DNA from 2 places in the Spongiibacter sp. UBA1325 genome. Region 1 is predicted to be linked to the other one. Evidence: predicted binding sites of a transcription regulator. Region 1 holds the regulator's gene; the other holds the start of a gene.

The links. The regulator LexA, encoded in region 1, represses DNA repair genes until DNA is damaged. The targets are predictions, from matches to a motif close to ACTGTNTNTANANACAGT.
Region 2: a site for LexA is predicted at 6,455-6,472, ahead of dinB (DNA polymerase IV). Genes of this name have one in related genera too.

Annotation. Positions count from the first base shown of each region.
Region 1 is NZ_DBTD01000003.1:171,108-181,618, forward strand. Features, by position in the region: gene B3K78_RS02215 (DUF1653 domain-containing protein) at 1-69, shown strand, start outside; gene topA (type I DNA topoisomerase) at 186-2,858, shown strand; gene B3K78_RS02225 (DUF6586 family protein) at 2,864-3,343, shown strand; gene B3K78_RS02230 (hypothetical protein) at 3,440-3,709, shown strand; gene B3K78_RS02235 (ImuA family protein) at 3,767-4,180, opposite strand; gene lexA (transcriptional repressor LexA) at 4,183-4,785, opposite strand; gene B3K78_RS02245 (DUF6763 family protein) at 4,956-5,276, opposite strand; gene B3K78_RS02250 (mechanosensitive ion channel family protein) at 5,528-6,655, shown strand; gene B3K78_RS02255 (S-methyl-5'-thioinosine phosphorylase) at 6,708-7,394, shown strand; gene B3K78_RS02260 (CsiV family protein) at 7,362-8,135, opposite strand; gene mfd (transcription-repair coupling factor) at 8,173-10,511, opposite strand, start outside.
Region 2 is NZ_DBTD01000006.1:155,701-166,211, forward strand. Features, by position in the region: gene B3K78_RS06495 (YfiR family protein) at 1-547, shown strand, start outside; gene B3K78_RS06500 (ATP-binding protein) at 547-2,100, shown strand; gene B3K78_RS06505 (hypothetical protein) at 2,116-2,814, opposite strand; gene B3K78_RS06510 (SDR family oxidoreductase) at 2,932-3,720, shown strand; gene B3K78_RS06515 (helix-turn-helix transcriptional regulator) at 3,812-4,966, shown strand; gene B3K78_RS06520 (hypothetical protein) at 4,963-5,541, opposite strand; gene B3K78_RS06525 (DUF1244 domain-containing protein) at 5,647-5,952, shown strand; gene B3K78_RS06530 (hypothetical protein) at 5,960-6,361, opposite strand; gene dinB (DNA polymerase IV) at 6,500-7,564, shown strand; gene B3K78_RS06540 (flagellar protein FlgN) at 7,612-8,004, opposite strand; gene flgM (flagellar biosynthesis anti-sigma factor FlgM) at 8,001-8,306, opposite strand; gene flgA (flagellar basal body P-ring formation chaperone FlgA) at 8,388-9,083, opposite strand; gene flgB (flagellar basal body rod protein FlgB) at 9,412-9,816, shown strand; gene flgC (flagellar basal body rod protein FlgC) at 9,820-10,221, shown strand; gene B3K78_RS06565 (flagellar hook assembly protein FlgD) at 10,229-10,511, shown strand, end outside.

The sequences.
Region 1 (10,511 bases):
CATGTTGATATCGACGGTACCTCGACGCCCCGTTTTGCGCTGATTGAGCAAAATAAGGAAGCCATTTAGGGGCGATGTCGGGTTGGCATTATTGTGACCAGCCTTGACCACCGAGGATTGAACACTTATATATGTCGCCTCGCCACTGGCGCGTCATCTAATCGCATTTTGCAGATAAGGGTAATATGGGTAAATCTCTGGTAATCGTGGAGTCGCCGGCCAAAGCTAAGACGATCAACAAATATCTGGGGTCAGATTTTGTTGTTAAGTCCAGTGTGGGCCATATCCGGGACCTACCCACTAGCGGCAGCAGCAAGGCCGGGGCAGATCCGAAGGAACGCGCCAAGGCCGCCGCGCTAACGCGCAAGATGTCGCCGGAAGAGAAAGCGCGCCACAAAAAGAAAAAGGCGCGTGAGCAGTTGGTGGCGAGAATGGGTGTTGACCCGGAGAAAGGCTGGAAGGCGCGCTATGAAATACTGCCCGGCAAAGAAAAAGTCGTCAGCGACCTGAAAAAGCTGGCCGCCGATGCTGACACCATCTATCTCGCGACCGACCTTGACCGCGAAGGGGAGGCGATAGCCTGGCATTTGCGCGAGGCGATTGGTGGCGACGACTCGCGCTACAAGCGCGTCGTTTTCAACGAGATTACCAAAAAGGCGATTCAAGAAGCCTTTTCCGCTCCCACCGAGCTCGATATCAACAGGGTTAATGCCCAGCAGGCGCGTCGCTTTCTCGATCGCGTTGTTGGCTATATGGTTTCGCCACTGTTGTGGGCAAAGATTGCACGAGGCTTGAGTGCAGGCCGAGTACAATCGGTGGCCGTGCGCCTGATTGTCGAGCGCGAGAAGGAAATCCGCGCTTTCGTGCCAGAGGAATACTGGCAAATCCATACGAACAATCGCGCTGCGGCAGGGCCGCTGCGTCTGGAAGTCAAAAAGCAGGGGGCGAACAACTTCCGGCCCAATAACAAAGAGTCAGCGATGGCGGCGGTGACCGCACTTGAAGCCGCAAGCTTTGAAGTAGCTGGCCGTGAAGACAAGCCGACGCGGAGCAAGCCTGGCGCGCCTTTTATTACGTCTACGCTGCAACAAGCGGCGAGTACGCGCTTGGGGTTTGGCGTTAAGAAAACCATGATGCTGGCGCAGCGCCTCTACGAGGCGGGTTATATCACCTATATGCGTACTGACTCGACCAATTTGAGTAATGACGCTGTGGAGGCCTGCCGAGGGTACATTGAGCAGCATTTTTCTGCGCGTTACCTGCCTGAGCAGCCCCAACGCTACTCAAGCAAAGACGGTGCTCAGGAGGCTCACGAGGCGATTCGCCCCTCCGACGTCAATGTCGAGCCGACCCAATTGTCCGGCATGGAGCGAGATGCGGAGCGTCTTTACACCTTGATCTGGCGGCAGTTTGTTGCCTGCCAAATGGTGCCTGCTGAGTTCACCAGCACGTCTATCACGGTCAAAGCGGGGGAGTTTGAGCTGCGTACCCGCGGGCGTGTGATGCGCTTTGATGGGTTTATGAAGGTTCAGCCGCCGGCTGCGAGCAAAAAAGACGACGATCAGGAACTGCCCGATGTAAAAGTCGGAGATCATCTTGAGTTGCTTGAGGTTGATCCCAGCCAACACTTTACCAAGCCTGCGCCGCGTTACAGCGAGGCAGCGTTGGTAAAAGAGCTTGAAAAGCGCGGCATCGGCAGGCCATCGACCTATGCGTCCATTATTTCGACGATCCAGGACCGCGGTTACGTAAAAGTTGAAAATAGACGCTTCTACGCCGAAAAAATGGGCGATATTGTCACCGATCGTCTAGTCGAGAGTTTCAGCAATCTTCTCGACTACAGCTTCACCGCGCGGATGGAAGAGTCCTTAGATAGCGTTGCTTCTGGCGACAAAAACTGGACGGCGCTGCTGGATGAATTTTACAGTAATTTTAGGGCGACCCTCGAAAAAGCGGAGGGCAGTGACGATGGGATGCGCAGCAACCAACCCACCGAAACGGATATTCCCTGTCCGAAGTGCGGGCGTAATATGCAAATCCGCACGGCCAGCACCGGTGTCTTTTTAGGGTGCTCGGGTTATGCCTTGCCGCCCAAAGAGCGTTGTAAGCAAACCATCAACCTGGTTCCCGGTGAGGAATTTATTAGTATTGATGCGGAAGACGAAGAGGCAGAGTCTCGGGTCTTGCGTAGTATGCACCGTTGCAAGCTGTGCAACACGGCAATGGAGAGTTACCTGATCGACGAAAGTCGCAAATTGCATATTTGTGGCAACAACCCCGATTGCAGCGGCTATGAGATTGAGCAGGGCGCCTTTAAGGTTAAAGGCTATGACGGCCCAATTATCGAATGTGATAAGTGTGGTGCCGACATGCAGCTGAAAACGGGGCGCTTCGGCAAGTATTTCGGTTGCACGAGCGAGAGCTGCAAAAACACACGCAAATTACTGCGTAACGGTGAAGCGGCACCGCCGAAAATGGACCCGGTTCCTATGCCGGAGTTGCAGTGTGAAAAAGTCGATGACCACTACGTACTCCGCGACGGTGCCTCCGGACTGTTCCTGGCTGCCAGTGGCTTCCCCAAAAACCGTGAAACCCGGGCACCCAAGGTGAAAGAGATTCTGCCTCACCAGGCAGAGATCGATCCTAAATACGCTTTCTTGTTTTCTGCGCCAGCGCAAGACAACGAGGGGCGAGATACTGTTATTCGCTACAGCCGTAAGACCAAGGAGCAGTACGTGCAGTCTGAGGTTGACGGCAAACCCAGTGGTTGGTCCGCCTTTTATGAAGGCGGTAAATGGGTGGCGCATGTAAAGCAGAAAAAAGCGGCTAAAAAATCGCCAGTGAAGAAAGCGAAGTAGGGCGTATGTCAGAGAGTTACCGGGGGCAGTGCAACCTCCATTTACACTTCGCTAAGCAGTATCTCGCTGACAGTGAAGGGGACGCCGAGCCACAGTGGAGCGGGCATTATCAGCGAGCTTGTGTTGAGTCTGCGTTGTGGCAGCTACGGCTGGCCTACGAGTGCCATTTGGCCGACTTACTCATCCAGCAACCGCTATATAGCCAGACTTTACCCACTGGGCGTATGAATGCTCAAGTATTGACGAAGGCCGCGCACCCTCCGGAAATTGCAGAGTTGGCTGATCGCGAAATACACGATGATCAGTTGAAGTGGATGCTGGACTACCGTTTTGTGCGCCAGCCCGGTGATGCAAAACAGTACAACCCGTCGCTGCTAAGCACCGTTACGGTTTCTGATCAGGACGATATTGAGCTTGCTAAGGGCTGCTTGCAGTTCCTCAGCGAGCTGATCGCGAGACACCGAAGCACACTCCTGGAGTATTGATAGGTCGGTCTACTGACAGATTGGCCTACTGGTCGCTGGGTTTGTTACACTTAGCAAACGCGTCAACGCGTGGTGATAACAAACAAGGGAAACTCTGTGCTGGCTTATTTAGAATTGGTTGAATTGGCAAATGGCGATATCGTGCTTCAGCGTTCCGAAGGCGACGAAAAGCCATTGGTGATGATCCGGTTCTCAAGTGAGGCCAGAGAGCAAATTCCAGGCTCATGTTTAGAGATCGCCCGTGCAATGGTGCAGGCTGGTCTAGAAGCTGCGCAGGTTGTGAGCGAAGAGCTTAGTGACGACGCCGCTGAAGCACAAGACGACGATCAGGACGATATTCACCCCCCATCAAAGACCCTCCACTAGGGCATAGAGCACCTCTTTACCCCTTATGTATCGTGGCTGCTGGGTCCCTCTTGGCTGTTAATTTTGAAGCTGTATCACCAGGCACTCGGCGTCGCCAGCCAGCGCTGCTCGCTCTAGAGCGCAGCGTTGTTCTGTGCTGAGGGGAGTGTTCGTCAAAACCGCCACGGTGTGACTTTTCCCGCGCTCCAGCGCTCGTGCCGCAATATTGCAGAGGCTGCCGCCGTTCGACACAACCTGTAATATTCGCTGGCCGCGATCTTTGCCGCAGGCATCGAGTAATGGTTTGAGAGGTCTGTCTGCAACCCAGCACAACCAACGCTCTTCAGTTTGTCCGCTTAGCTGCATTAGCATGGCGGCCAGCAGCGTGCGTGACAGGTGCGCCTGGCTGCTCAACATGATATCGGTAATGCGCGTAGCAGTGTTGTGCTGCTGAGCGTTTGAGAACAATGATGTTTGCTCGATCAGTGCCATGCTTAACTCCCGCGTCTCAGTACACCCACACTCAAGCCCTCAATGGCGAAGTCCTGTTCTCGCAGGTCAACTTCAATGGGGGCGTAGTCGGGGTTTTCGGCGATTAATAGCAATTGGTGTTTGTTCTTTTGGTGTTGCAAGCGCTTTACAGTGACCTCATCACCAATTCGCGCGACGATGATTTGTCCGTTCTGAGCCACCTGGCAGCGGTGTACAGCCAATAGATCATCTTCAAATATTCCGGCATTGATCATACTGTCGCCGCGCACGCGAAGGAAGTAGTCGGCCGAGGGAGAAAACAGGTTTGGCGAAATCGCGCAATGGTCTTCAATGTGCTCCTGAGCCAGGATGGGGCTACCTGCAGCAACCTGGCCAACAATGGGAATGCCGAGGTCTTCGGGAAGGCGAATACCTCTTGAGGCGCCGGGTATAATTTCGATCGCGCCTTTTCTGGCCAGAGCCTTGAGGTGCTCTTCGGCAGCGTTAGGTGAGCGAAACCCGAGTTCTCTGGCAATGTCTGCACGGGTCGGTGGGTAGCCGGTATCGTCGATATGGCTCTTTATCAGCTCGAGTACTTGCGCTTGTCTGGCGGTTAATTTTTCCATGTTCTGGCATCTGTTTATCTATACAGTAACTGTGAGTATATACAGTATTTTGTTCTGTGCAAGCCGCGATCGGTAATTTTGATGTTGGCTGAAAGTGGGAGGGTAAATAAAAAGAAGCCCACCCGAAGGCAGGCAGGAGGGGGAGCGCGGAAAATTCAGTGTTTCAGTGGCTAGAATTCATCGAGGATGCCGTTGACAACATCGCTCTCGATTTCGTGTAGCGGGTTGCCGATCTGCTCCGGTATGATGCCATCATCCCAATGGCGGTAGTCGTCATCGCTGAGCTCGAACGCATTTCGCCAGTCCTCTGGCTCTTCAATACCGGTGAGCTTTAGCTGCCTCCAACTGTCCAAATCGTACTCGCAGATTTCTCCGTCAATTAATTGCACTTCTATTGTGTCCAGGCCTTCATCTGTAGCCACAACTTCGAACTGCTGACCGGTTTCCAGGTCTTTGTACCAGCAGCCTATCAACGCATTTAATGATGCCATAGCGTTCACCTCCTAAAGTACGTATCTCCAAGCTATCATGTCCCATCGGGCTGTCCAGTAGGGATTTATCCGAGAGCCCGGGTGTGGCTTTGTGTCGTTGTTATGGGCTTCAAGTTTAAATCTTCGCACTTTCAGTAAGATGCCCGGCTAAGTTAAACTGATTTTCTTTTTTTCACCCCGTTTTTTAGCACGCTAATGAATAAGTGGCTCGGGGTTAACAAGCAATCTGTATAAGTAGAGGGCAGCGTTTGATGTCGATGGATTGGATTAAAGGTATAGAGTTTTCTAGCTACCCTTGGCTCACGGAAGTGTTCATCGTTGTTCTTATTGTTCTGACGGCGAACTTACTGGCAGGCCGCTTGCTGAATGTTCTGGGCGAGCGTTTTAAACGCACGCATAACCTGTGGGATGACGCCGTTTTGCTCGCTGCGCGTCGTCCGCTGGTATTGTTGATATGGGTGGTCGGCGCCAGTCACGTATTAGAGATTATCGCCGGTAGCACTGACGCCGACATTTTTACCGCGCTGCAACCGTTCAGAGCCGTTGCGGTGATGGCGATTTTGGGTTGGTTTCTCGTGAAGCTGGTTCACGAAATCGAAGCGGGCCTGCTCTCCAGAGAATACAGCGATAGCGACGAGCCGATCGACCAAACAACGGTGATGGCGCTGGGCAAACTGGTGCGAAGCGCGGTCATCATTGTTGTGGTGTTGATGATCCTTCAGAACCTTGGCTACAGCATTTCTGGTGTGCTGGCCTTCGGCGGCATTGGCGGGATAGCGGTAGGCTTTGCCGCAAAGGATTTGTTGGCGAATTTTTTTGGTGGCCTGATGGTGTATTTAGACCGTCCATTTTCTGTGGGCGACTGGGTGCGCTCCCCCGATAAAGAGATAGAGGGCACGGTAGAAAATATTGGTTGGCGGCAGACCCGAATTCGCACCTTTGACCAGCGACCACTGTATGTGCCCAATGCCACGTTTACGCAGATCGCCGTCGAGAACCCATCGCGCATGCTGAACCGGCGTATCTATGAAACGGTGGGCGTAAGGTATGAAGATGCGAGCAAGTTACCCGGCATTATCAGCGGCGTAAAAACCATGCTGGAAGCGCACCCCGAGATTGATCTCAGAAAAACGCTGATTGTGAACTTCAATAAGTTCAACGCGTCGTCCTTGGATTTCTTTATTTATACCTTCACCAAGACAACCCAGTGGGTGAAGTACCACGAAATTAAGCAAGATGTTTTGTTAAAGGTCTTAGAGATTATCCATGAGCATGGTGCTGATGTGGCGTTCCCCACCACCACGGTGAAAATGGACCCCTTACAGATCGAAAATGCTGCTCGCCAAAGCGGAGCGGCCGGAGACGAAAAAAATGCGTAGACCCATTGCAGTTATCGGCGGTACAGGGCTGTGTGATTGGCCGGGAGCTCACATGTTGAGCAGTGAAACGGTGTCAACGCCCTACGGTGAGCCCAGTGCACCTGTTCAGCATATGGAGTATCAGGGGGCGGAGTTTCTGTTTTTGCCCCGGCACGGTGTGGGGCATTCGCTGCCGCCACATGCTATTAACTACCGCGCGAACATTCACGCCTTGAAGGCTGTTGGCGCAGGGGAAGTGATCGCAGTGAATGCGGTAGGGGGAATCAGTGAGCGCTTTGTTGCCGGTGTTATCGCATTGCCTGAGCAAATCAATGACTACACCTGGGGACGCGAACATACCTTCTACGATGGTCGTGATGGCAAAGTTGAGCATGTGGACTTCAGTTACCCCTACTGTGAAGAGCTGCGGCTACGATTATGCGCCGCTGCCCAAGAGGCGGATATTGATATTGAGCCCTACGGCACCTACGCGGTAACTCAGGGACCGCGTTTGGAGACGGCTGCAGAGATACGCCGCTTGGCGCGCGATGGCAACGATATGGTGGGTATGACCGCAATGCCGGAAGCGGCACTCGCTCGGGAGGCCGGTCTGGATTACGCCTCCGTGTGCCTGGTGGTGAATCCAGGTGCCGGCCTGAGCGATACGCTCATTACGATGGAAGATATTCAGGCCGTTATTGATACCGGAATGTTGCAGGTAAAGTCGTTACTCTCCCACGCTATCGCCAGCCACGGGTAATTCCTGAGGCTTGCTGATCATAACCAGTAAGCCAAACAAGGGGTGGTCGATGTAGTGTAGCTCTTCGCTGCGCATGCGGCGCTCCTGCTTCATTACCACGATGCGCTCTACCGGCTCCGCCCCCGCAGGGATTGCGGGCTCAGCATCTGCCAGCTGGGGATTCTGTTTTAAAAATTCGGCGTACTCTGGACTATTTTCAAACGCCTCATCGACAAAGCCGTCCTCGTTTTCCGGTGCGGGTCGGTAGGGATGGCGGGGCAGGTAGTAATTACCGCCGCGTTCACCGAACTGAGAAAGCCAAAGCATGGGTTGCGCATATAGGTAGCGCTCCAAGGCAATGCGAATATAGCCCTCAAGCTCGAAGTGCTCGCCGACTTCCCGCCCGCCGCGAATGAGGATAGCTGGTGCTTTGCTGCGTGGTTGCAGGTCTTGAATCCAACTTTGCTGAGTAAGAATACGGTAGCGCGACGACAGCTGCAGAGAGCGTAGGGCTTTGGCGAATTGTGGGTGGTGCTGCTCTGTGCGTTGCAAGTGCCCGCGGCCTGTGTCTTTCAAGCTTTGCCAATCTCGCGGGTAACGCAGGTGCAGATTGTCTGGCCATGCCTCGGCATTGTTCGCTGCGGGATCGGTATTGGCGTAGACCACAATATCGATTTGGTAACGGTTGTCGGGCTCAGCCTGCAGTGGCGCGGCAATTGCGACAGCAAGTAAAAAGAACGTAGCGAGTTGAAAGCGGGGCATATCCTGGTCTCTTGTTGTTAAGCGCCGTCATCGACGTTTACTTTGTACTGGGTGTCAGTGCTGCTAGCAAGTCGTCAACGGCACTAATACGCTGTTCGGGGCTTTCTACCTCTTCTTTGAAGCGCATAGCGTTAGCGCCATCAAGTTGGTAGCGCAGAGCATTTTTCTGCACCAATTGAACAATAGCCATTGGATCCACCTGCGTGTCTTCGGCAAATTCCAGGCGACCCCCTCCCGCTGATGCCTCGATTTTGCGTATACCCAGTGCTTCTGCTTTGAGGCGGAGCTGGGCACAGCGGAACAGATTTTTACAAGCCTCGGGGAGCAGGCCAAAGCGGTCGATCATTTCCACCTGTAGCTCGCGCAGCGCGTTGTCGCTAGTAGCACTGGCAATGCGCTTGTAGAGCATTAAGCGTTCTTGCACATCGGGCAAATAATCGTCCGGGATCAGTGCAGGAATGCGCAGGTTTACCTCAGTGTGGTCAGCTTGGCTGTCTTCGAGGTTCACCGTTTTCCCGGCTTGAATGGCTTTTACGGCGCGGTCGAGCATTTCCATGTAAAGGCTAAAGCCGATGGAGTGTATTTGGCCGCTCTGGCCTTCGCCGAGCAACTCGCCGGCGCCGCGTATCTCCATGTCGTGCGTCGCAAGGGTAAAGCCAGCGCCGAGGTCGTCGGCCTCGCTAATGGCGGTCAGGCGCTTCTCGGCGTCGCGGCTGAGCTGCTTGGCCGGAGGCGTTAGCAGATAGGCATAGGCCTGGTGGTGAGAGCGTCCGACCCGGCCTCGCAGTTGGTGGAGTTGCGCCAGTCCGAATTTATCGGCGCGTTCAATGATTATCGTGTTGGCATTCGGGACATCGATACCTGTTTCAATAATGGTCGAGCACAGCAGGACATTGTGGCGCTTGTGGTAGAAGTCGCTCATTACTTGTTCAAGCTCGCGCTCGCGCATTTGTCCATGACCAATACCGACACGTATTTCCGGTAGCATCGCCTCGAGTTCGCGCGCGGCTTTTTCAATGGTTTTGACTTCATTGTGCAGGTAGTAAACCTGACCGCCACGCAGAATCTCTCGCAGTATCGCCTCTTTGATCAGCGCGTCGTCACGCTCGCGAACAAAGGTTTTTACCGATAAACGCCGCGCTGGTGGGGTGGCAATGATGGATAAATCGCGAATGCCGGACATTGACAAATTCAACGTTCGAGGGATCGGTGTGGCGGTCAGCGTCAGCACGTCGACTTCGGCGCGCAAATTTTTGAGGGCCTCTTTTTGACGAACACCGAAGCGGTGCTCTTCATCAATGATGACCAGGCCGAGATTGGCGTAGCGAATATCACTGCTGAGAAGCTTATGGGTGCCGATAAGAATATCGATCTTGCCGGCTTGCAGGTCGCTGATTACTTGCTTTTGCTCGGCTGCTGAGCGAAAGCGCGACAGCACTTCAATTTTGACAGGCCAGTCTGCAAAGCGATCGCGGAAGGACTCGTAGTGCTGCTGGGCAAGCAGGGTGGTAGGCACCAGGATTGCGACCTGGGTGTTGTTTTCCACGGCAACAAATGCGGCGCGAACCGCGACCTCGGTTTTGCCAAAGCCCACATCGCCACATACCAGTCGGTCCATCGGTTGCTCGGAGCGCAAATCGCCCAGTACCGCATCGATCGCCAGCTGTTGATCTGGCGTTTCTTCGAAGGGGAAGTCATCCGCAAATTGCTGATAGTCGCCGCTCAATGAAAAGGCGCGGCCCTGTCGTGCCTCGCGCCGGGCATAAATATCGAGCAGCTCTGCTGCAACGTCGCGAATTTTTTCAGCGGCTTTGCGTTTGCTGCGACTCCACTGGTCACTACCAAGTTTGTGTAAAGGAGCCAGCTCTTCGTCGGCACCGCTGTAGCGGCTTATCAGTTGCAGTGATGACACTGGCACGTACAGCTTGGCATTGTCGGCGTATTCCAGAGTCAGGAATTCATTGCTTTGCCCGTCTACATCGATGCTGTGTAGGCCGAGGTAGCGGCCCACCCCGTGATCGGCGTGGACAACGGGTGCGCCGATGCGCAATTCTGCAAGGTTGCGGACCACCGCTTCGGCATTGTTGCTGGTGTTTTTGCGCCGCCGTCGGCTCTGTGAGACCCGGCGACCAAACAACTGCGGCTCGGCGACAACCGCGAAAGCCGTCGGCGCGCTGAACGCGAAACTCTCCTGTAGGGCGGCGGTAGTAATCGCCAAATCGCAGTCGGCGCTTTCAAAGGCCTGCCAGCTGTCGATCAGGATGGGGCGCAGATGGTGGCGCTGTAGCAGCTCTACGAGTGCCTCGCGCCGCCCCGCCGATTCTGCACACAGTAATATCCGCCGGTTTTCGCTGAATGCGCGCAGCGCCGCCACGG
Region 2 (10,511 bases), on a different contig from region 1:
TTGGGGCAGGCGGTTCTGTGCAATAGCTTTGGTGTTGGGCCTGGCCGGCAATGCGTTTGGGCAAGGCCTGGAGCAGCGCGTTAAGGCGGCGTATCTGGTTAACTTCACGCGCTTTATCAGTTGGCCCCCAGCGGCGATACGGGGTGGCGAGGAGGCAATTGATATATGCGTGGTCGGTGACCGCGACATTGCCATCGCGCTTTCCGCATTAATCAAGTCGAAATCGAGCAATGACCTCGGCATACGCAGCCGATTGATACTCCTCCCCGAAGAGAGCGAGGGGTGCGAGGTGCTATACCTCGCTGATAATAGCGGAGAGCTACAGCGCTACTGGCTGCAAAAATTACCCCAGGACCACATCTTAACCATCGCCGATAACGGCGACTTTATCGATGCGGGCGGCATGATCAGTTTTGTTATCGTGTCGGGTAAGCTGCGCTTTGATATCAATCAGGCCAATATCCACCGCTCCGGTATGTCGGTGAGTTCGCGGCTTTTGAGCTTGGCGAGAACGGTGCGCCGCTCTGCTGCGAAGGGTAGTTCCTGATGCTAAGGGATTTGCCGATACAGCGAAAAATACTGGTGTCGATTGTCGGCACGGTCACGATCGTGTTGGTGATGATCGAAACGGTTTTCGTGCTGTATAACTGGATTAGCGTACGGGAAACCGTCCAGAAGAATTTGCTGGCCGTTGCAGAGGTTTTTTCGCTCAATACAACGGCGGCAATGAGTTTTTCAGACTCCCAGGCCGCTGAGGAAATATTGTCATCGCTGCGTGGCATGCCGGAAATCCATCGCGCGTGTTTGTATCAAGGGGAAACCAAACAAGCGCAGCTATTTGCCAGTTATGTGCGCGGCAGTGATGCCAAGGACTGCCCGCTAAGCCTGTTAGACGTGAAGGCCTCCAAGCTGCAGGTGCTTACAGTGAATCGCGATGTCTGGCTCGGCAGCGAGCGCCTTGGGCGCCTGGTGATTGAACGTCAGCTATCCGACCTGTGGGCAAGTACCCGCCTCGATATTATGTTGCTGCTGCTTATGCTTCTGCTCAGTGTGGGTATTGCTTTTGTTATATCCAATACTTTACAGAAACTCATTGCCGGGCCGATTCTTGCGTTGCTCGATACCACGCGAAAAGTGTCGCTGTCGGGTGACTATAGTTTGCGCGCCGACAAGCATGGCGACGATGAAGTCGGAGAATTAATCGATGGCTTTAATGTCATGCTCTCCCACATTGCCACCCGTGATACTGACTTGGCGAGCGCGAAGGAAGAGCTGACGCTCCGTATACATCAGGCCGATGCGGCGAATACTGAACTTCGCAAGGCCGTAGAGGACTTGAACCGAACACAGAAACAGTTGGTCGCCACTGAAAAAATGGCCTCACTGGGTGGCCTGGTGGCCGGTGTGGCGCATGAGGTGAATACCCCCGTTGGCGTGAGTGTCACGGCCGCGTCGACGCTGCGCGCCGAGAGTATAGAAGCGGAGCAGGCCTACAACGAAGGGAAATTGACCGGCAGTGGTCTGAAGCATTACTTCGAACACTGCATGCAGTCCACCGAGATTATTCTCAATAATCTGCGCAGAGCGGCAGATTTAGTGCACAGCTTTAAACAGGTGGCGGTGGATCAAACCAGCTTTGAACGCAGGAAATTTAATCTTAAAAGCTATTTTGATGAAACCCTGCTGAGTCTGCGACCAAACTTGAAGAATACGCAGATCGCTGTAGAAATAGACTGTGAGGCGTCACTGGAAGCCAACTCCGTGCCGGGCGCGATCTCGCAGATATTTACCAACTTGCTGATGAATTCCCTTATGCATGCCTTTCCAGGCGGTGAAGCCGGCCGCATACGCGTGGTGGTAACCGAATGCGACGGCGATATTGAAATCTGCTATAGCGATGATGGCTGCGGTATGGATGAAGAGGCGCGAGAAAAGATTTTTGAACCGTTTTTCACCACCAAGCGCGGCGCAGGCGGGAGTGGCCTGGGCATGCATATTGTCTTTAATCTTGTCAGCCAACAGCTGAAAGGGCAGGTTGAGGTCTTGTCTGCCTTAGGGGAAGGAACTGAGGTGCGTATTCGCTTCCCGTCGGGTCTTTAAATATCTAATTTGGCCTTAGAACCGATAACTCAGCGCGAGCATCGCGATAGGCAACAGGTTCAAGTCATCCAATTCATTTTCAACTTCGCGCTGTTCGGCGGCGACTTCCTCTCGACATTGCTGGTTGGTGTTGCAGCTCCCCGTCGAGCGGATCTTAACGTTGGCGTCCCCGAGGTAGGCAACGCCCACGTCGGCGCTGAAGTGAAAACCTTGCCCGGTAGCTCTGGACCAACCAATACCGAGGTAGGGGCTCACCGGTTCGAAGTCGATGTTGGTAATAACATCTCCGAGTATCGCGGGCGAAAAGCGGCTGTTGCCGAACTCACAGTTTGTTGTGCCAGGTACGGGAGAGTTTTCTTCGCAGCGGGTAATAACCTTGGCAGAGCTGTTGTTAATTAATATGCCTGCACTTACCCGAAACCATTTGCCACTGGGGTGCCAGTCGGTCAGCAGATAGGCATTGCGCAGATCGACGTCGCTTTTGTAGCTGAGCTCATCGCCCTCAATACCGTTGTTGTCATCCCCTTCAAAGTCCAGTTTAAAACTGCCGTACAAGGCGCCACCGCGAATGCCAAATTGCGGGGAAAAGCTGTATCCAAGCTCCGCGCCACCGCCTATCGTTGAAGCCTGTAGGCGCAGCGATGTGTCGGCGAGCGCAGGCGTGCTCACGGCCAGGCAGAGTAGTGCTGAGGTGGTATATCGACGTAGGTGCATGTTTCCTCGCTGTATATTCTGGCTTGGCGCTTCCACCCATTCGGGTGGTGCTGCTCGGGTCGAGCCTAGGTAGGCTTCAGGGACAAGTAATTCGAATAATTAAACAGGATAGTCAAAATGTTGCTTAGAGACAAAGTCGTCATTGTGTCGGGTATCGGCCCGGGCTTGGGGCAGGAGCTGGCCCTTGAAGCCGCGCGCCAGGGAGCAAAAGTGGCGATGTGTGCCCGCACCGCCAGTAAACTCGATGATGCTGAAGCCCTGATTCGCAGTGAGGGCCTAGACAATGCGGTATTGAAGGTGGCTACCGATATTAGTGACCGCAAGCAATGTGCAGAGCTGGTTGCCAAGACAATTGCCGAATTTGGCCGTATCGACGTGTTGTTTAACAGTGCCTACAACCCCGGAAACTTTGGGCCTATCGCTGAGGCAGATTTGGACAGCTGGCGAGACGCCATGGATGTGAACTTCTTCGGCACCATGGGGCTGACGCTTGAAGTCGTGCCGCAAATGAAGAAGCAGGGTGGCGGCGCGATCGTGATGATCAACACCATGGTAACCCGCAAACCCATGCCGACTCAGGGCGGCTACGGCGCCTCCAAGGCGGCGCTTGCCAGTGCAACCGCTCACCTGGCGCTAGAACTGGGGCCTGACAATATTCGTGTGAATTCGGCCTATATGGGCTGGATGTGGGGGCCGTCGGTCGAGGGCTATTTCCAAATGAATGCAGAGGCTGGCGGCCCCAGTGTCGAAGAGCAAAAAGCTGCTGTAGCTGCCAATATCCCGCTGCGCCGTATACCCGATGACGGCGACTGCGCCAAAGCCGCTGTGTTTTTGGGGTCGGAGTACTCTCGAGCGCTGACCGGTGCCGCGCTCGATGTAAATGGTGGCGATTTCTTGCCACATTAAACCGCTGCGAGGATTTAGTGCGCTATAGATGAATTCCATGCGGTCAGCGCTTAGAATCGAGGCTATTGCATCACAATGGCCTCGATCTTCTATGTCTGAGATTTCTATCTCGCCGCGTATGGACGCTCTGCTGCGCGCGCTCTACGGTGGCACTTTGGAAACGCCCCCCTGGCAGGCGTTTCTGGATCAGCTCAGGGACGCCTTGGGCGGTAACTATGCGACCTTGCTGCTGCGGCCGCCGAATGAGCACGACCCCGGCGTGATACTCAACGCGCTGGTGGTTTCGCCGGAAATCTATCGCGCCTACAACGAGACCTATTTTGCCTTAGACCCCTTTGTGAATCTTCCCGATGGCGATGTCGTCACCGTGGCTGAGTACATGTCGGCAGAGGAGTTTGAGGCGTCCGAGTACTATCAAAATTATATAGAGCCAGCCAATGTGCGGCACATCCTGGGTGCCGATTTATGGCACGGTGAGGAGCTACTGGCACGGCTGCGCGTCACGCGGCCAGAGAGCCGCGAAGATTTTGGCGCGCGGGAAAAGGCCCTGTGCAAGCAACTGCTGCCACATATTAAACAGGCGGTGCAAATCCACTCCCGGTTACGTGAAAGTGAACGCGAGCGAGTGCTGTATGCCAATACCATCGACAGTTTGTCGGTGGGCGTGATTACCCTGGATGCCAACGGCGATAGCTTAAATAGCAACCCAGTGGCCGAGCGCCTGTTAGCACAGGGGCGCGGTGTCGCATTGCAGGGAGGACGCCTGAGTTTTGAAAATCGGCGTGAGCAGCAAGACTTCAAAATGCTACTTGGCGAGGTAATACAGGCGCATCACCAGCGCGAGGCAGGCTGTGTGCGCGCCTTTCGCCTTGCAGATGCCAGCTCATTGAGTGGCTTAAGCCTGCTGATACGACCCCTGCCGCACAGTGACCACGGTGGTGAGCGGCGTCCGGCCGTAGCGGTGTTCATTAGTGACCCCATGGCACCGCGTCAGGCACCCAGTGATGTGTTAATCGAACTATTCGGTTTAACACCTGCAGAGTCTAAATTGGCGGTGCGACTGGTTAACGGGCAAAGCCTGGACGAGGCATCGCTCAGCTTAAATATTTCTCGGAATACGGCTAAGTCGCATCTCAGCTCGGTGTTTTCGAAAACCGGCGTCGCGCGGCAAACGCAGTTAATTCAGTTGATTTTGAATAGTGTCGTTACGCTGGCCGGCGAGCCGGCCAGCGATCGTCACGACTAGCTGGTGGGGGCTTTTTTAGCGGCTGCCTTTTTGGCTGCGGCCTTTTTAGCGGGAGCTTTTTTTGCTGGTGCTTTTTTAGCAGCGGCTTTTTTGGCGGGTGCCTTTTTGGCTGCGGCTTTTTTAGCAGGGGCTTTCTTTGCCGCTGCCTTTTTAGCGGCCGCTTTCTTAGGTGGGTTTTTCTTGTCGAAGTCGCGCGCAGCATCGCGGGCAGCCTTAGCCAGAGCCTTGGCACGCTGATAGTCAGCCTTTAAATCCTGCATTTGTTCGCGGGCCATAATGACCAGCGCCTTGGCGTCCACCTCAAGCTCGCGCGCAGAGTCCACGGCCTTGTGAGCGCGCTCCATCTGACGCTGTATGCGAGCATCCATATTTTCCTTGGCTTTCTTTTGCAGCTCGCGCAGCTTTTCCTGCTCCTGGCGAATTTTCGCTCGCGCTTTTTCAGTTTGCGCCTTAGCGCGCTCCAGTGCTTTATCCGCGTCGGATATTAAGCGGTCGCGTAGCTTTTCTACTTTATCTTCCAGAGATTCAATCTCCCGGTTGATCAGCGCTACAGGGTCTAGTTTTTGTTTAGCCATGCTTTCTGACTCCGTCATAAAGTGTTGGGGTACGTCGCGAGCAGGAAGTCTGTTCGTTGGCTTAACATAGCAAATTTCCTGATAATGAACAGAGTAATGCAGCGAATGAGTGAACAAATTATGAACAAGTCACAGAGCGATGCGATAGAGGCAGCGGTTTTTCGCCGCTTGCTCGAGCATTTGGACGGCCGCAAAGATGTGCAAAATATCGACTTAATGAACCTGGCGGGTTTTTGCCGTAACTGTTTGTCGAAGTGGTATGCGGCTGCAGCCGAAGAGCAGGGCATAGAGGTGGATTACGACGCGGCGCGCGAAAGAGTCTATGGCATGCCGTATTCGCAATGGAAATCGAAATACCAAAAAGAAGCCAGCCCCGAAGCGCTGGCAGCGTTTAATAAAGAGCAGAAGTAGCAGCGCCCTAGAGGCCCCCATTGGGGATAAAGCGATTGCGGCTATTTGCGCGAATCCAGCGCAGTGTCTCAACAGATAGTTTTTCACCGCGTTTGCGCAACACTTTGTTGATCCAAATGGCGGGGGATTCTGCGCCAGCTTCCCAGCCGCTAATCCGCTCTTCGGCAACAGTGAAGAAGCGAATGAGTGCCAGTAGCTCAGCGTTGTCGAAATCGGCCACAGCGAGTTGCCAGGGCTCAGCGGGTAGTCGCATGACGGTGCTATAGCGCTGCTGCTCCTCCTCAGAGAACGGCGAGGGGAGTGTTGCCAGGGACGCGTCGTCGCTCAGTGCTATACAGCGCTCGAGAAAGTCTCGATCAATGGTGATAGCGGCTTTTTCAGAGTCCGGGGTCCAACTGCCAATACTCATTGCTACGGCATTCCTTTTTAATTCAACGTGGGTGGTGTGGCGCACAGTATACCTCACTACCATGAGTGACAAGCGCTAGCTGCTCGCGTAAAGTCTGTATGTTTGTACAGTATTTGTCTTAAGCGGGTTTTCTGCGCCATGGTGTCGGTGCTCAACACGAGAAAGATCATTCATTGCGACTGCGATTGTTTTTACGCTTCGGTGGAGATGCGTGATGACCCGCGTTTGCGCGGTAGGCCGATTGCCATTGGTGGCAAGGCCAGTCGGCGCGGCGTGATCGCTACCTGCAACTATGAGGCGCGCGCCTATGGTGTGCACTCGGCAATGCCGACTGCAACCGCATTGCAGCGTTGCCCGCAGCTGATTTTGGTCCCGCCGAATATGGATAAGTACCGCCATGTTGCTGCGCAGATTCGTGAAATATTTAGTCGCTACAGCGAGCTGATCGAGCCGTTGTCCCTGGATGAGGCCTACCTGGATGTCAGCGAGTCGCCGCATTTTCAGGGCAGCGCCAGCCGCATTGCCGAAGCGATCCGGCAAGCGGTAGCCCGCGAAGTGGGAATTACTATTTCCGCGGGCGTTGCACCGAATAAATTTTTGGCGAAGATTGCCAGCGACTGGCAAAAACCTGACGGGCTTACGGTGATACGGCCCGATCAGGTCGATGACTTTGTTCGTGCGCTGCCGGTAACCAAGATTCACGGCGTCGGCAAAGTGATGGCGACGAAGTTGGCGGCACTTGGCATCGAAACCTGCGAGCAGCTGCAAGGGTGGAGCGAGCTGGCCTTAGTGGAGCGTTTTGGTCGCTTTGGGCGACAGTTATATGGTTATGCGCGCGGTGTGGATGCGCGGCCGGTAAAGGCCGAAAGGCAGCGCAAATCGTTGAGCGTTGAGCGCACGTTTGCCGAGGACCTGTCGCCAGGGGAGGCCGCGGATGCAGCGCTTGCTCAACTCATAGACGAGCTACAGCGGCGTTTGCAGCCACATAGTGAACAGGCTATCGCGGGCGCGTTCGTTAAGTTGAAGAGCAGGGAATTTAAGGTAACCACCATCGAATTGCGCCAGGAAGGCAAGCTTGACCCCGCCTGCCTGCCACCGCTGATGATACAGGCCTGGGCGCGATTGCATTGCCCGGTTCGCTTGATTGGTGTGGGTGTTCGTTTCGCCGCGCCGGTAGAGCAACAGCAGCTCAGCCTTTTCTAGCGCCGGCGGGCGCCGGCGCGGTGCTGATAAGACTGCGTTGTTTGTATTCAGGCTTCGCCAAGGCGTCTGCTGTAGGCTGACGCGCCTGTTTGGCCATCGGCGCCATAGGTACGCAGGGTGGGGCTGCCCAGCCCGAGGATGTGCATGGCCTGTTCATTGTAATCTTGCTGTCGACTAAGCAGGCTGCCGATACGCTCATTCAGGTCGCGACAGCGGCGCAGGCTCTGAGTCACCTCCGCAGACATCGCCCGCTCTGGCTGCTGCTGTTGGCGCAGGCGCTCGAGCGTCTCTAATTGCTGGCAGCAATCCATTTTTTGTTCTGCAAGCTCGCGCAGGCGGTCGGCGTCGCCGTGGTCGCGCAGCACTGCCAACTCTTCGTTTAACAGCGCTTCAAAGCGCTGGCTATGGGCCAGTAACTGTTGCTCGGTATCGGTCATCATGCGCTAGGATCTGTCAGTCGTTCCAGGTCGACAAAGGCCTTTGCCACCTGTTCGCTGTCGACAGTGAACTCACCGTTGCGAATTGCGGTTTTAATCGCCTCCACTTTTTGGCGGTCGATACCGTCGCTGCCGGCAATTGCGGTTCGAGCGCGATCAACCAGGCTGCTATCAGCAGCTGGTGTGCTTGCCGATTCGAGCGGCGACGTGGCACCGGCATCCGCGGCGTTGGTCGCGTTTGAAGACGGGTTACTGTCGAGCCTTCTTGGCTGGCCGAGTGGGCCGCCATTAATTCGATCGACCATGATAATTCCTCATTACATTGGCGTTGATGGTATGCCTTATGACAGTTAACGGCAGCTATCGATAAAAACTTTAGCTTTTTTTTATTCGATTCGTACCGTATTACCACTAATGACAATACCTTCTAACTGTTTGCCTGAACTGATATTTTCCACCCGTATTCGAGCGCCCTTCGCCGCGTCCTGCAGGGCACGTCCCTTCATGCTGACGTTAATGGCAGTACTGCGGCTAATGAGCTTGAGCTCTTGTCCTTTCTTTATCATCGCTGGGGCCTCCAGCATATTCGCGGTGATAACCGCGCCCTGGGGAATACTTCGTCGGCTGAGCATTCCCTGACCACCAAGGCCCTTTTGGTATCCGTATGACAGGCTTGATACATCGCGCTCTGTCCAAGTGATATCCGCTTCAGTCACTCGCTGGCCGGCAGCGATAGGGTGCTTGCTCACCATGACCTTAGTGAATGCCGCGATCGTTACCGGCAGGTACACCTTCCACTCCTTAACACCTTCGCAGCGCACGCCTACCGTCGTGCGCCGCCGGATGCTCGCGCCGGGCGGCAAAAAGGCCTGTAGTCGCTGACTACATTTTGCCAGACGGGTGCGCGGGTCGAGTTCGCCCACGGTGATACGGGTGTTCTCATTTTGCCAGGGGTGGCGTTTAGCAATGAACTGGCTGGCAGTAGCGCTAATACGCTGCGCTGACTCCACGCCAGCGTCTGCCAGAGTGCTCGGGCAGACGCTGCTCAGGAGAGCGATGGTGATTGCTACGCGCCAGATCATGACACCTTATTCCCTCACTACTAGTTTGCGGCGCCAAGTTTTTGTCGGCGCGGCGGCTTTATGAGTTAAGCAGCAATTGCTATGCCAGTTTTGCGAAATAGAGTGAGTGTTAGAAGGCGTGACAAAGACTTGCCGCTCGCCGGTGAAACTGGCGGCAAGGGCTTGCCGAAAAACCGACGGTTTGTTGGCGTCGGTTTTATAAGTTATTGAAAAATATAAGAATAAAAAAGTGGCACGCGCTTTGCGTCGGACATGTCGAACGCCAAAGGCTTTGCGCCCTTATCCAGTGTATCGGCAGCGCAGCCCATAACTTTAGCGAGACAGATTTATGGCGATTAATTTTGATAAGGCACTCGGTATACACCAGCAGGCACTGCTGCTTCGCCAGCAGCGTACCGAACTGCTGGCCGCCAATATAGCCAATGCTGACACGCCCGGCTACAAGGCACGCGATATCGACTTTAAACAAGCACTGGGCCAGGCAGCGCAGGGCCAGCAGTTATCGCTCAGTCGCAGCAATGCAGCGCATATTACCGAAGCGGTTGCTCCAGCGGCGGGGCAGGCGCCGGTGATGTACCGCGTGCCTCAGCAGCCTTCAGTGGACGGCAATACGGTGGAGAGCCATGTGGAGCAAGCGGCATTTGCCGATAACAGCATGCGCTATCAGGCCACTATGAGTTTTCTGAGTAGTAAGTTCTCTGGAATTAAATCGATTCTTCAGGGAGGTCAATAAGCGATGGCGAATCCCCTTGATATTGCCGCTGCGGCGATGAACGCGCAAATGCTGCGTTTGAATACCACCGCCAGCAATATGGCAAATGCGGATACGGTGGCCAGCAGTGAACAGGCTGCCTACCGCGCAAAACAACCGGTTTTTGCCACCGTGCTGGACCGCCAGCAGGGCGTCGCCGGTGTCGAGGTTGTGGGTATTAGCGAGAGCAATGCTCCCGTTCCCAAGCGTTATGAGCCGGGCCACCCGATGGCAGACGAGCAGGGCTACGTTTACGGCTCCAATGTGAACACCGTTGATGAAATGGCCAATATGCTGTCCGCCTCCCGTTCATACCAGAACAACGCCGAGGTGTTTTCCACGGTGAAGACCCTGACCCTGCGGGCCTTGCAGCTCGGTAAACAGTAGGAACTGTATGATGGAATTGCGAACGCTTGAACAATTGCAGCAGCAGAGTGCGGCGAGTACGGCAAAAAAAGAGGCCTCCTCGCTCGGGCAAGACGACTTCATGAAACTGATGCTGCAGCAGCTTAAGAATCAAGACCCGTTTAAACCCACCGACAACACGGAATTTATCAGCCAGATGGCGCAGCTAACGTCAGTGAGCGGCATCAGCGAAATGAATGACAACCTGGCTGCACTGACGAGTTCGCTGTACGGCGGTCAATTGCTGGATGCGTCCTCGCTGATCGGCAAAG